DNA from 4 places in the Rhizobium indicum genome. Region 1 is predicted to be linked to each of the others. Evidence: predicted binding sites of a transcription regulator. Region 1 holds the regulator's gene; each other region holds the start of a gene.
The links. The regulator LexA, encoded in region 1, represses DNA repair genes until DNA is damaged. The targets are predictions, from matches to a motif close to TGTTCNNNNTGTGTTCNG.
Positions count from the first base shown of each region.

Region 2: a site for LexA is predicted at 1,702-1,719, ahead of FFM53_RS04320 (DUF5680 domain-containing protein). Genes of this name have one in related genera too.
Region 3: a site for LexA is predicted at 1,546-1,563, ahead of FFM53_RS21025 (ATP-dependent helicase). Genes of this name have one in related genera too.
Region 4: a site for LexA is predicted at 1,839-1,856, ahead of FFM53_RS08510 (PA0069 family radical SAM protein). Genes of this name have one in related genera too.

Region 1 covers NZ_CP054021.1:485,557-488,894, reverse strand. The annotation lists gene FFM53_RS02335 (ComEC/Rec2 family competence protein) at 1-1,267, shown strand, start outside; gene lexA (transcriptional repressor LexA) at 1,248-1,967, opposite strand; gene FFM53_RS02325 (VOC family protein) at 2,166-3,059, shown strand; gene kdsA (3-deoxy-8-phosphooctulonate synthase) at 3,056-3,338, shown strand, end outside.
Region 2 covers NZ_CP054021.1:872,617-875,954, reverse strand. The annotation lists gene FFM53_RS04330 (lipoprotein-releasing ABC transporter permease subunit) at 1-287, shown strand, start outside; gene FFM53_RS04325 (ABC transporter ATP-binding protein) at 302-985, shown strand; gene FFM53_RS04320 (DUF5680 domain-containing protein) at 1,190-1,654, opposite strand; gene dnaE (DNA polymerase III subunit alpha) at 2,158-3,338, shown strand, end outside.
Region 3 covers NZ_CP054021.1:4,334,399-4,337,736, forward strand. The annotation lists gene FFM53_RS21025 (ATP-dependent helicase) at 1-1,503, opposite strand, end outside; gene FFM53_RS21030 (VOC family protein) at 1,750-2,226, shown strand; gene FFM53_RS21035 (PrkA family serine protein kinase) at 2,640-3,338, shown strand, end outside.
Region 4 covers NZ_CP054021.1:1,697,176-1,700,513, forward strand. The annotation lists gene moaB (molybdenum cofactor biosynthesis protein B) at 1-542, shown strand, start outside; gene FFM53_RS08500 (hypothetical protein) at 566-880, opposite strand; gene FFM53_RS08505 (glycosyltransferase family 2 protein) at 1,267-1,785, opposite strand; gene FFM53_RS08510 (PA0069 family radical SAM protein) at 1,924-3,081, shown strand.

The DNA of each region.
Region 1 (3,338 bases):
GTTGGTTGCCGTCTTCTTCGACCGGCCGTCGATCAGCCTGCGCAATGTCGCTCTCTCCGCGCTCGTCATCGTCGTCATTTCGCCGTCCGAGGTTTTGGGTCCGAGCTTCCAGATGTCTTTTGCAGCGACATTGGCGCTGGTCTCGGGCTATCAGCTGTGGAAGGACCGGCGCGTCCGCGAAAACGCCTTCCTGAAGCTGCCGATCATCAGGCCATTCGTTACGGTTGCGGGCTTCTTCGGCGGCATCTTCCTGACCTCGCTGATCGGCGGTTTTTCCACCGCGCTGTTTTCGATCGAGCATTTTCATCGCCTGACCGCCTACGGCCTGCCGGCAAACCTCGCGACAATGCCGATCATCTCCTTCATCATCATGCCGGCCGGCCTGCTGGCGATGCTGCTCATGCCTTTCGGCCTGGACGTTTTGCCTTGGAAGGTGGTGGGATTCGGCCTCGATCTGGTGATCGCGGTCGCAAAGACGGTGTCCGGCTGGGATGGCAATATAGACGTCGGCCGCTTGCCCGCCTGGTATTTCGCCGTCGCCGTGGCAGGCTTTCTGCTGCTGACGCTGCTCCGCACCCGATTGCGCCATGTCGGCACATCGATCATCGCGGTCGCAACGCTCATCCTGCTGCTTCTGCCGGGTCCCCGTCCGCCGGATTTGGTGATTTCGGAGGATGGCAGTCTCGTCGCAATCGTCGAGGCGGCGGCCATGGCGTCCAACCGTGAAAGACCGCCGGATTTCATCTTCGACCAGTGGCAGAGAGCGCTGGTCCTGCCGAGGCATGATCCGCCGAAGATGCTGGATGGTCCTGCTATCCCGCCTGAGGGAGAAGACCGCCGCGTCAGGCTTTCCCGCGATCAGCAGAACGAAGCAAGGACCGCGATGCGGGCGGCCACAGCGGGCGGAGACGCAAACCGCTTTTCCTGCGTCAAGAAGGCCTGGTGCACATCAAGGCTCGCCAATGGTCAGGTGGTAACCGTCATCGACAATGCCGCCTATCTCGGTCCGGCATGCGACGCGGCCGATATCGTCGTGACCTCGGTCCGCCTTCGCTTCAACAGCTGCCGCTCGGGTGCGACGCTCTTCACCGGTGAGACGCTGCGCAGGACCGGATCCATCGAGTTGCGCTTCACGGACGCCGGCCTGGAGGTCGCAACCGCATTCGATGCATTGTCGCGGCCATGGATGCGCCATCGCGCCTATGACTGGCGCAGCAACAGCTTTACCGAATCGGGCCTAGCCAATGTCAGTGATAGCGGCGAATGAGACCGACGAGTTTACCCTGAACCTTGACACGGTCCGGCCCGAAAATCCGGGTCTCGTAAGCCGGGTTGGCGGCCTCCAGCGCGATCGAGGCGCCCTTGCGGCGGAAGCGCTTGAGTGTCGCTTCTTCGTCGTCGACGAGAGCAACGACGATGTCGCCAGGACTTGCGGTGCTGCCGTTGCGAATGATCACGGTGTCGCCGTCGAAGATGCCTGCGTCGATCATCGAATCGCCCTTGACCTCCAGCGCATAATGTTCACCGGAGCCGAGCATGTCGGCCGGAACGACGATGTCGTGGGTATTGTTCTGGATCGCCGAGATCGGCACACCGGCAGCGATTCGGCCCATGACCGGCACGGAGACCGAGTTGCCGTTGTCGGCGACGGGCTTTGCGGGAGCAGGGGCGGTGACCGGCTGAGGTTTGCCGAGGCTGCCCTCGATGACGCTCGGCGAAAAGCCGCGCCGGGGCTGAATGCTGGGGCTGTAGGCCTCCGGAAGCTTGATGACCTCAAGCGCGCGGGCGCGGTTCGGTAGGCGGCGAATGAAGCCTCGCTCCTCCAGCGCCGTAATCAAGCGATGAATCCCGGACTTGGAGGCGAGGTCCAGGGCATCCTTCATTTCGTCGAAAGATGGCGGAACGCCGGATTCCTTCATGCGCTCATGAATGAAAAGGAGAAGCTCCTGTTGTTTGCGCGTGAGCATCGACGTTGTGACCTCGTGATTGAAACAAATCCAGAACAGACACTATATGTTCCATATGTGTTCCGCAAGTAGCTAAATTTCCGTAAAACTTGGCGCCAACTCGTTGAGATTTTTATTTTCATTCGCCGGATTGGCACACAAGTCTTGCCTTGGGCGGCACTCTCACACATCTCTGCCGTGTTAGGAGAGGGGGATATCATGAACGAGCACTCCGCCAAACCGCACCCGCTGGATCATGTCGTGCTGCCGGTCGTCAATATCGATCTGGCGCGCGAGAGGCTCGGCAAGCTCGGCTTCACCGTTGCCGCCGATGCGCGCCATCCCTTCGGAACGGAGAATGCCTGCGTCTTCTTTGCCGACAAGACCTATCTGGAGCCGCTCGGAATTGCGAGCGTCGAGGAGAGCGAGGCATCAGCGCGGCAAGGCAATGTCTTCACCGCCCGCAACCAGGCCTTTCGCTTCCGCTGTGGCGAGGAGGGGCTTTCGGGGCTGGCTTTCGGCAGCAAGGATGCCGGCATCGATCATCAGAATTTCGTCGGCAACGGATCGAGCGCCGGCGAGATGCTGCAGTTCACCCGGCCGATGACGATGCCGGACGGTTCCGAGACGATTGCCGGCTTCAAGCTGGCTTTCGCCGGCGACCTGCGCGCGCCTGATCTCCTGCTCTTCACCGTCGAGCGCGTCACGCTGCCGGCTGACCGCGCCGCGCTGGAGACGCATGCCAATGGCGTCACCGGCCTAATCGAGATCGCGCTTTGCACGCCGGAGCCGGCCGCCTTCGCTGCCTTCGTCAGCCTTGCCGTGGCGCAATCGGCAGTCGAGAAGACCGGGTTCGGCGTCAATATCGCAGCATCGAATGCGAAAATCAGCCTGATGACGCCGGAAGGGCTGGAGGCCTATTTCGACATCGCCGGCTCATCCGCAGATCGCGGCCTGCGCGGCCGGGCAATCCTCTTCACTGTCGCCGATCTTGCCGTGACAGAAGCGCATTTGGCTGCTAACGGGGTGACATACACGCGCAAGAACAATCGCATTCTGGTGAAGCGCGCGCCCGGGCAGGGCACGCTCTTCGCCTTCGAGGAAACACGATGAGCACTGATACGAATTCCGAAGTCAGGATCGGCGAAGGCCAAGGCCAGGTCACTTTTTCCAATACCGGCCGCCTGTCGCTGATTGCCGGTCCCTGCCAGATGGAGAGCCGCGACCACGCCTTCATGGTTGCCGGCACGCTGAAAGAGCTTTGCGGAAAGCTCGGCATCGGCCTCGTCTACAAGAGCTCCTTCGACAAGGCGAACCGGACCTCGCTTTCGGCCGAACGCGGTATCGGGATCGAAAAGGGCATGGAGGTCTTTGCCGACCTCAAGAAGGAAT
Region 2 (3,338 bases), 390 kb from region 1:
TCATGACCGGGGCGGCGATCGGCATCGTCGGCACCATTGCCGGCGTTCTGCTCGGCGTTCTCGTCTGCGTCAACATCGAATCCGTCCGCCAGTTCTTCTCGTGGATTTCAGGCACCGTACTGTTCAATCCGCAAGTCTATTTCCTCAGCCAGCTGCCGGCCGAGATGGATCTGAGTGAAACGATCTCGATCGTCGTCATGGCGCTGACGCTCTCCTTCATCGCGACCATCTTCCCGGCCTGGCGTGCCTCCAGGCTCGATCCGGTGCAGGCCCTGCGCTACGAATAAGGAATGCCGCCTTCATGAAACGCAACGTCGTTCTCCAGCTTACCGGCGTCGAGCGCCATTACGGGCAGGGCGGTACGCTGCTCTCGATCCTGAAGGGCGCGGATTTTTCCATATCGAAGGGGGAGATTGTCGCTCTCGTCGCTCCTTCCGGCACCGGCAAGTCGACACTGCTGCATGTCGCAGGCCTGCTGGAGCATCCGGACGGCGGTGAAGTCAACATCAACGGCCATGCCTGTGACGGTCTGAGCGACGAGAAACGCACCGCCATCCGCCGCAGCGAAATCGGCTTCGTCTATCAGTTCCACCACCTGCTGCCGGAATTCTCGGCGCTCGAAAATATCATGATGCCGCAGCTGATCGCCGGGCTTTCCTGGAAGGAAGCCGGAGAGCGGGCCGGCCAGCTTCTCGATTATATGCGCATCGGCCACCGTGGCTCGCATCGCCCCGGCGAGCTTTCCGGCGGCGAGCAGCAGCGCGTTGCGATTGCTCGCGCCGTCGCCAATGCGCCGACCCTGCTTCTTGCCGACGAGCCGACCGGCAATCTCGACCCCGAAACGGCAAGCTACGTCTTCGACGCGCTGGAAGCGCTGGTGCGCCAATCCGGCCTTGCTGCCCTCATCGCCACCCATAATCACGAGCTCGCCCGCCGCATGGATCGGCGCGTGACGATCTCCGATGGCAAGATCGTCGATTTCTGAGACCGCGGTCCATGGCTGTCCGGTTAACGCCGATGGCTGCTCCTCACCCTAACCTACCGGGGTCGAGCCACTCGTCTCGCCCTGTCCTTCGGACCCCCGTAAAAGCGGGGCGAGGGAACGTGCCAAACGCAGCGTCGAGGTTAGAGAAAGCCGGTGCGGCATGTCCCTTCGCCCCGCGAGCGGGGAAGGTGCAGCGGGCCACGATCAGGGGATGACCAGCCCGCCGCGATAGTCGAGCACATAGGCCTTCTGGCCATCGACCATGATGCATTCGTGGCCGCTGAACCGCTCGCAGCCGCCTTCGCTGCTGTCGATATAGCGGCCGAACGGATGGTCGAATTCCATCCCGCCAAGAAACCGGCCCTCGCGATACATCGCAGAAAGTGCCGTCTTGATCACCGTTCCCGCTGCTGCGCCGTCGATAAGCTCAGGCGCAATGATGCAGCCGAAATAATTCATCGCCCAGACGGGCTCGTCGGCAAGCCACACCACTTCCTGTCCGGCGAAATCGGTCCCGCCGAAATAGCTGTCGAGATAGCGCCAGTCGCCGCGTTCGAAACCGATATCGTGGGCACCCGGCCGGCAGGGCACGCGCGCCACGCCGCCGCCGACATAGGTCGCAGCCTTCGCCTCCACGACGAATTCGTTCAGCATCGCAATATCGACCATGTCATTCTCCTCTCGGCCCGATGCTGGCAAATATGCCGCGGCATGTAAAGAACAAAAAAAGAACATATGCCGGAAATAAAGAGTCGCCCTGAGGAGGTCTGCCGCCTGAGTACCATGACCAATCTGCGGCGGATCGGGAAAGGGCAAGGCTGCTGCCGATCACATCGAGCGCCGGCCCTTTAGCCGATTCGTCGCCTATTTCCTGGGATTTTCAAACACAAGAAAGGAGGAAAAGATTCCTGTTGACAACGGAACATACATGGAACAAATTGAAAACATAACGAGTAAAGGAGAGCCCGATGACTGACATGATCCGTGATATCGCAGCATTCACCTCCATCGCAATGTTCGTTGCAAGCTTCTCGCTCATCGTCATGGCGCTCTAAAGTTTTCAGGGGACCGTATGGTAATCATGCGGTCCGGACGCGGGACTTCTTCTGGACATCATCGCCCTCTATGCCGACAATGCGTCCGATTCATTCGGGTGATTGGAAAGGCATATCATGGCGGATACGGCAAAGGGTTCAACGGGTGAGGCGACCGGCGGCACGCCAGGCTTCATCCACCTGAGGGTCCATTCCGCCTATTCGCTTCTCGAGGGCGCCCTGCCACTGAAGAAGATCCTCTACAAGGCGACCGGCGACAGTCAGCCGGCGATTGCGATTACCGACACCAACAATCTGTTCGTCGCCCTCGAATTCTCGCAGAAGGCGATGGAAGACGGCCTGCAGCCGATCATCGGCTGCCAGGTCTCGATCGACATGGAAGATGGGTTGGAAACGGAGAAGCGCGGCGGCCAGCAGGCACTGGTCAAGCTGCCGTCGATCGTTCTTCTCGCCGCGACGGATGCCGGTTATGAAAGGCTGGTCGATCTCGTCAGTCGGGCCTATCTCGGCGGCGAGAGCAACCAGGCCGTTCATATCAGCGCCTCCTGGCTGGAGGAGGCGGGCACGGAAGGGCTGATCGCATTGAGCGGCGCCTTGACCGGGCCGGTCGACGTGGCGATCAAGGAAGGCCATCCCGCTCAGGCGGAAGTCCGGCTGCTCACGCTGAAGCGTCTCTTCGGCGACAGGCTTTATGTCGAGCTGCAGCGGCACGGCACCTACGACAAGCGGCACGAACAGAAGATTATCGGGCTCGCCTATGCCCACGACCTACCGCTGGTTGCGACCAATGAGGCTTTCTTTCCGACACGCGACGATTACGACGCCCATGATGCGCTGATGGCGGTCGCGCACAACGCCATCGTCTCCGATGACAGCCGCTTTCGCCTGACGCCGGATCACTATCTGAAGAGCCGGGCCGAGATGGTCAAGCTCTTCGCCGACCTGCCGGAAGCGCTGGAAAATACGATCGAGATCGCCACGCGCTGCTCCTTCGTGCTGAAGACGCGAAAGCCGATCCTGCCACGCTTCACCGGTGCGACCGATGATGCCGAGGAGGCCGAACGCGCCGAGGCGAGCGAGCTGCGCCGCCAGGCGGTCGAAGGGCTGGACATGCGGCTTGCAACGCTCGGCATGTCGCCGGGTTACGAGGAAAAGGATTATCGCGAACGGCTTGATTTCGAGCTCAGCGTCATCGAGCGCATGCGTTTCCCCGGCTACTTCCTGATCGTTGCCGACTTCATCAAATGGGCCAAGCAGCATGACATTCCGGTCGGTCCCGGCCGTGGTTCGGGCGCCGG
Region 3 (3,338 bases), 1.2 Mb from region 1:
GTCGGCGGCTGCCGCAAGCATCGGGATATCGCGGGCACGGGCATAGTCGTGCAGCGCACGCACCGTCGTATCGCCGAGGCCGCGCTTCGGGGTGTTGACGATGCGTTCGAAAGCGAGGTCGTCGGAGGCTTGAGCGACCAGGCGGAAATAGGCCATGGCATCGCGGATCTCGAGGCGCTCGTAGAAGCGCGGGCCGCCGATGACGCGGTAGTTGAGGCCGAGGGTGACGAAGCGGTCTTCGAATTCGCGCATCTGGAAGGAGGCGCGCACGAGGATCGCCATGTCGTTCAAGAGATGCTTGCCGCGCTGGAGTTGCTCAATCTCCTCGCCGATGGCGCGGGCTTCCTCCTCCGAATCCCAGGAAGCGTGGACCTGCACCTTGACGTCGTCTGGATCGGAGCGGTCGGTGAACAGCGTCTTGCCGAGGCGGCCCTCATTATGGGCAATCAGATGGGCGGCGGCCCCGAGGATATGTTCGGTCGAGCGGTAGTTGCGCTCGAGCTTGATGACCTTGGCGCCGGGGAAATCCTTTTCGAAGCGCAGGATATTGTCGACCTCTGCGCCGCGCCAGCCATAGATCGACTGATCGTCGTCGCCGACGCAGCAGACGTTCTGCGGCTCGCCCTTGGAGCGCTGGGCGAGAAGCCTGAGCCACATGTACTGGGCGGTATTGGTATCCTGGTACTCGTCGACGAGGATGTAGCGGAAGCGGCCGTGATATTCCTTCAAGAGATCCGGGTTCTTGCGGAAGATCGCGATCGGATGCATCAGCAGGTCGCCGAAATCGCAGGCGTTCAGCGTCGTCAGGCGCGCCTGATAGGCGAAATAAAGATCGCGGCCGCGGCCATTGGCAAACGCGCGGGCGTCGCCCTCGGGGATATCGGCAGGGCCGAGACCCTTGTTCTTCCAGGTGTCGATCATGCCGGCGAACTGCTTGGCCGGCCAGCGCTTGTCGTCGAGGCCTTCGGCCTGGATGATCTGCTTGATCAGGCGGATGACATCGTCGGTATCGAGAATGGTGAAATCGGAGCGCAGGCCGACAAGCTCGCCGTGACGGCGCAGAAGTTTGACGCCGATCGAATGGAAGGTGCCAAGCCAGGGCATGCCTTCGACGGCGCCGCCGACGAGCAACGCGATGCGCTCCTTCATCTCGCGGGCAGCCTTGTTGGTGAAGGTGACGGCGAGGATCTGCGAGGGGAAGGCGCGGCCGGTATTGAGGATATGGGCAATGCGGGTCGTCAGCACGCGCGTCTTGCCGGTGCCGGCGCCGGCGAGCACGAGGACGGGGCCTTCCAGTGTTTCGACGGCTTCGGTCTGCTCGGGGTTCAGCCCGGCGAGATAATCCGGTCGCTTGCCGCCATCGCGAGCCGCCATGGCGCGGGCGGCGATGCCGCCACTGGCGGCGGGCGCCCTTTCGGCGGTTGCGGCAGGCGGCTGCGGCTTGCGCGCCATCTCGCCCGGCTCTTCGTCGAAGAAGGGCATATCGTCGAAACTATTGCTCATGGCGCGTAATGTAGTGATTCGGGAAGGAAAGACCAGAAAAGATGTTCTGCTTTCATTCCCGAGCCGGCGCTATCCCAAGCGGTATGTTGCGGGCGGCAATGCCGCCGCCTAGCCCGGCTGTGGTCGCCATGCGGGCGGGCGGAGCTAAAATTTCGATCGCGGCGTGTCGGAACCGGCGCCGGCGGGGCGTCCTTGGGTCATCGGACAGCAGTCCGGATCAACACCCGTCAACAAGGAGGCCGTTTCATGCCGAAGGTCGTTTCAAATCTCTGGTTCGCCGAGGAAGCGCGCGAAGCCGTCGAATTCTACGTGTCTGTTATCCCGGACTCCAGCATCGGCCGCACTACCATATTGCCGGCGGAAACGCCGAGCGGGCCTCCCGGCAGCGTCGAGCTGATCGAGTTCACGCTCGCCGACCAGGCCTTCCTGGCCATGAAGGCCGGCCCGCTCGATAGTTTCAACCATTCCTTTTCGATCGCGATTCTCGTGGAAAGCCAGGCCGAGATCGATCGGATATGGGAGGCCTTCCTCGGCAATGGCGGCACGCCGGAGGCCTGCGGCTGGCTAAAGGACCGCTGGGGCCTTTCCTGGCAGATCGTGCCGCGCGTGCTGTCCGAGATGATCGCCGACAGCGACCGCGAGCGGGCCAAGCGCGTGACCGAAGTGATGCTCGGCATGGTCAAGATCGATGTCGCCGCGCTGGAGAAGGCATTCAACGGCTGAGTCGCGCCGGGTAGCCGCATGATCACGATGCGGGGCGCATGGCTGGGATGCGCCGTTTTCCAGCATGTCTGGAGCGGATCGGCACACGCTGTCCCGCATCGACTTTGGGCAGTTTCACAGCCAAATCGTCGATTTCTCCAGAGCTCGAATCACGGGCGACATTGCACACCCTTTTCATCTTTCTGTCACGTCGCGAAATGTGCTGATATCGCAATAGCCCTTTTCTCAACTACAATAAGAAACAGTTTCGTAGAGTAAAAAAATAACCGGTGCACGCACGTTTTTGTGCATTGCCAGAAACAGCCGGTGAGCGTGGAATATACCTGCGAAACTATTGATTCTTAGGAATGTCGTGGCCATCTCCTTTGGTATGACGACCTAGAGCCTGTGGCATTAACCTTGATGGAGGGCCCATGCTGAGCGAATCCGTATTCGATGCGTTCACCCGCAGCTATGATGCGCGTCGCGAGACCGATATGTCGATCTCGGAGTATCTCGATCTTTGCAAAAAGGAACCGCTTGCCTATGCCAATGCGACCGAGCGGCTGCTCGCCGCGATAGGCGAGCCGCAGATGGTCGATACTGCCAGGGACACGCGCCTCGGCCGGATCTTCATGAACCGGACCATCCGGATCTATCCGGCCTTTGTCGGCTTCCACGGCATGGAAGAGACAATCGAACGCATCGTTTCCTTCTTCCGGCATGCAGCGCAGGGGCTCGAGGAGCGCAAGCAGATCCTCTATCTGCTCGGCCCGGTCGGCGGCGGCAAGTCATCTCTGGCCGAGCGGTTGAAGCTGCTGATGGAGCTTCATCCGATCTACGTGCTGAAGGCGGGTGACGAGATCAGCCCCGTTTTCGAAAGTCCGCTCAACCTGTTCGACCCGGACACGATGGGATCGCTCCTGCAGGAGCAATACGGCATTCCGCTGCGGCGCCTGAGCGGACTGATGAGCCCGTGGTGCCTGAAGCGGCTCGACGATTTCGGGGGCGATATTTCCCGCTTCCGCGTCGTCAGAGTACAGCCTTCGCGGTTGCGCCAGATCGCCATCGCCAAGACCGAGCCTGGAGACGAGAACAATCAGGATATCTCGTCGCTGGTCGGCAAGGTCGAT
Region 4 (3,338 bases), 1.2 Mb from region 1:
TGGACGAAAAGCGGCCCTTCATCGCGGTCGGCATTGCGGTTCTGACGATCTCGGATACACGCACGCCGGAGACGGACAAGTCAGGCGACACGCTGGCGGCGCGGATTACGGAGGCGGGGCATAGGCTGGTCGACCGGGGGATCGTGCCCGATGATCGCGAAAAGATTGCCGCGCGGGTGAAGGCCTGGACTGAGAACCAAGACATAGACGTCGTCATCACCACCGGCGGCACCGGCTTTACCGGCCGCGATGTGACGCCAGAGGCGCTGGAACCTTTGTTCGAAAAGCGGATGGACGGCTTTTCCGCCATCTTCCACCGGATCTCCTACGAGAAGATCGGCACGGCGACGATCCAGTCGCGCGCCACGGCAGGTGTTGCCAACGCCACCTTCATCTTCGTGCTGCCGGGTTCGCCCGGCGCCTGCCGGGATGCCTGGGACGGCATTCTGAAAGGACAGCTCGACTATCGCAGCGTGCCCTGCAATTTCGTCGAGATCATGCCGCGTCTGGACGAGCACCTGAAACGCGGCGCGACGAAGTAGACTGCCTGCAACGGCGATATTCCCTATGTCGCAAGGCCCGGCAGGACCGGCATCGTGTCCCAGCTGTCACCCGACAGCAGGACGCAGCTTATGCCGTGAACATCCGTGACGATGAGGGTCCAGGTGCCGCTTTCGGCGGCATAGACCTCGAGAATGGCGTTCTGGTTGATCAGTCCGACTGCCGTGAGCTTTTCGGCGAAGTTCTTGTCGAGGAAATTGACGATTTCGGGTCGGCCTGCGCAACTGCGCATCATCTGCGATGCTGCCGAATGCGGATGCGCGATCACCAATGTCGGCAATATGACGGCTATGAGGCCGTAGATCATACTGCGTACCATGACGCACCTCCTTTCGCCGGAACCCGGCAGAAGAGGAGATTTTCGCTGACCTGTTCTGCCGTTCACCGGCACTCCATGGCCATTCCGTTGCGAAGCGAGGCGCTTCGACGGCGCCATGTTTGAATTATAGCGCGAAATCCTATTGGGCGCCATCTTTTGCGCGACGACGGGAGGAGCATGATACTCCTCCGAGGTTCGGCGACCCGCCCCTCATCCGGCTGCCGCCACCTTCTCCCCGTAAACGGGGCGAAGGGACATGCCGCACCGGCTTCCCTCAATCTCGACGCTGCGTTTGGCACGTCCCCTCTCCCCGTTTTTTACGGGGAGAGGGTTAGGGTGAGGGGCTGCCATTGGCGCGAAGGCAGGATGACGAAGAGCGGAATTGCTTAGCGTGCGGCGCGGGCGACCCAGGACGGAATGAGTTCGCTCGCCAGCTTGCGCGGCTTCTGGCCCTTGACGAATTCGGTAAGTCGCATGCCGCTTTTGGCGATGGCGAGCGCCTGCTTCTTCGGCAGGAGAAAGCCGAGTTCCAGCGGCGGCACGGCTCGGCCGACACGCTGGAAGAACGGGCGCCTATAGCCGCGCGATGCGGTGAAGCGCGCCGGCAGCTTGTTCAGCGCGACATATTCGGCGATCTCATCGATCCAGCCGGCCTGCGGTCTGGCGCCCGGCTCGACGAAGAGCAGCCATTCGCCGCGCGCCGAACGGACGATGTCCTTGATATCCCATTGCGAATGGAAGCGGCAACCGGCGGCGTCGGCGACCCGCGAGGTGCCGTCGCGCGAGCCGTGATCGAGCACGACCACGTCGCTCACAAGCCCCTCCACCGCGCCTGCCACCAATACCGATAAGGTCTGTGCCAGCTCAGATTCCTGATCCTGACATTCGAGAACAACCGTCAACATTGACCATTTATAATGCGCCGCACAAATTTTTGCCAGCACCGTTTTCCTCATTTTGTTCTTGCATTGTTCTTATTTTACGGATAGGAATTTAATCAGCAAAACGGGCGGAGGCGATGGCTTTCGCCGCGGGAGAATCCGATGAGAGAGCAGTCCCTGGCAGGGCAGGCCGCATTCGCGCCTGCCAATACGGCAGATATTGCCGATGCGATGATCGTTTCCTCCGGTCTGAGAGTCGAGGTCGATCGGCGGCGCGGACGTGGGGCGGGACTGAACCCGACAGGTCGGTTCGAAGCGCAGCAGCGCGAGACCGTCGACGATGGCTGGCAGACGTGGGAAGAGCTGCCGCCCTTCAAGACGGAAGTGCAGGTCGAAAAACCGCGCACGGCCATCACCCGCAACGAATCGCCGGACCTTTCCTTCGACCGCTCGATCAATCCCTATCGCGGCTGCGAGCATGGCTGCATCTATTGTTTCGCCCGACCGACACACGCCTATATGGGGCTTTCTGCGGGGCTCGATTTCGAGACCAAGCTCTTTGCCAAGCCCGATGCGGCAAAACTCCTGGAGCGGGAGCTCGCCAAGCCCGGCTACAAGGTGCGGGTGATCGCGATCGGCACCAATACCGATCCCTATCAGCCGATCGAGAAGGAATGGCGCATCATGCGCGGCATTCTCGAGGTGTTGAACAAGGCGAACCATCCGGTATCGATCGTCACCAAGTCGGCGATGATCCTGCGTGATCTCGACATTCTGCGGGAGATGGCAGGCAAGAACCTGGTGCGCGTCGGCGTCTCGGTGACCACGCTGGATCGCAAGCTTGCCCGGACGATGGAGCCGCGTGCCGCCACACCGCCGCGGCGGCTGGAGACGATCCACACCCTTGCCGAAGCAGGCATCCAGACGGCAGTCATGGCCGCCCCGCTCATCCCGGCGCTGAACGACCACGAGCTGGAGCGCATCCTCGAATCGGCAACGGCTGCCGGCGCCGCCGAGGCGAGTTACGTCATCCTCAGGCTGCCGCTCGAGGTCAGCCCGCTGTTTCGCGACTGGCTGCTGCAGCATTACCCCGATCGTTACCGACATGTGATGTCGCTGGTGCGCTCGATGCGCGGCGGCAAGGATTACGATGCCGAATTCGGCAAGCGCATGAAGGGCGCCGGCCCCTATGCCTGGCAGATCGCAAGGCGCTTTGAAATGGCCTCCAGACGTTTCGGCCTGACGCGCCGCAGCGTGCCGCTGCGCGACGATCTGTTCGTACCGCCGGATGGCAGCGGCGTGCAGCTGTCGCTGCTCTAACCTTTTGTTTTTAGGCAACTCCGGATGGAAACTGCTTCGCACTTTCCCTGGAATTACCTCTAACCTTTTACGCAATTCCGGACGGAAAACCGCTGCACACTTTTCCTGGAATTGCTTCAAACTTGCGCATCGGCGTCTCGACAAAACCGCCCTGTTTTCGAGCCCCGAGCGCAATTCCCGCGGATGGCCTTGACCGCCACCATCCGTCGGGCCAGTCCCCGGCCGCCGCCCTGATCCGGGGACTTGCGGGAAATCGG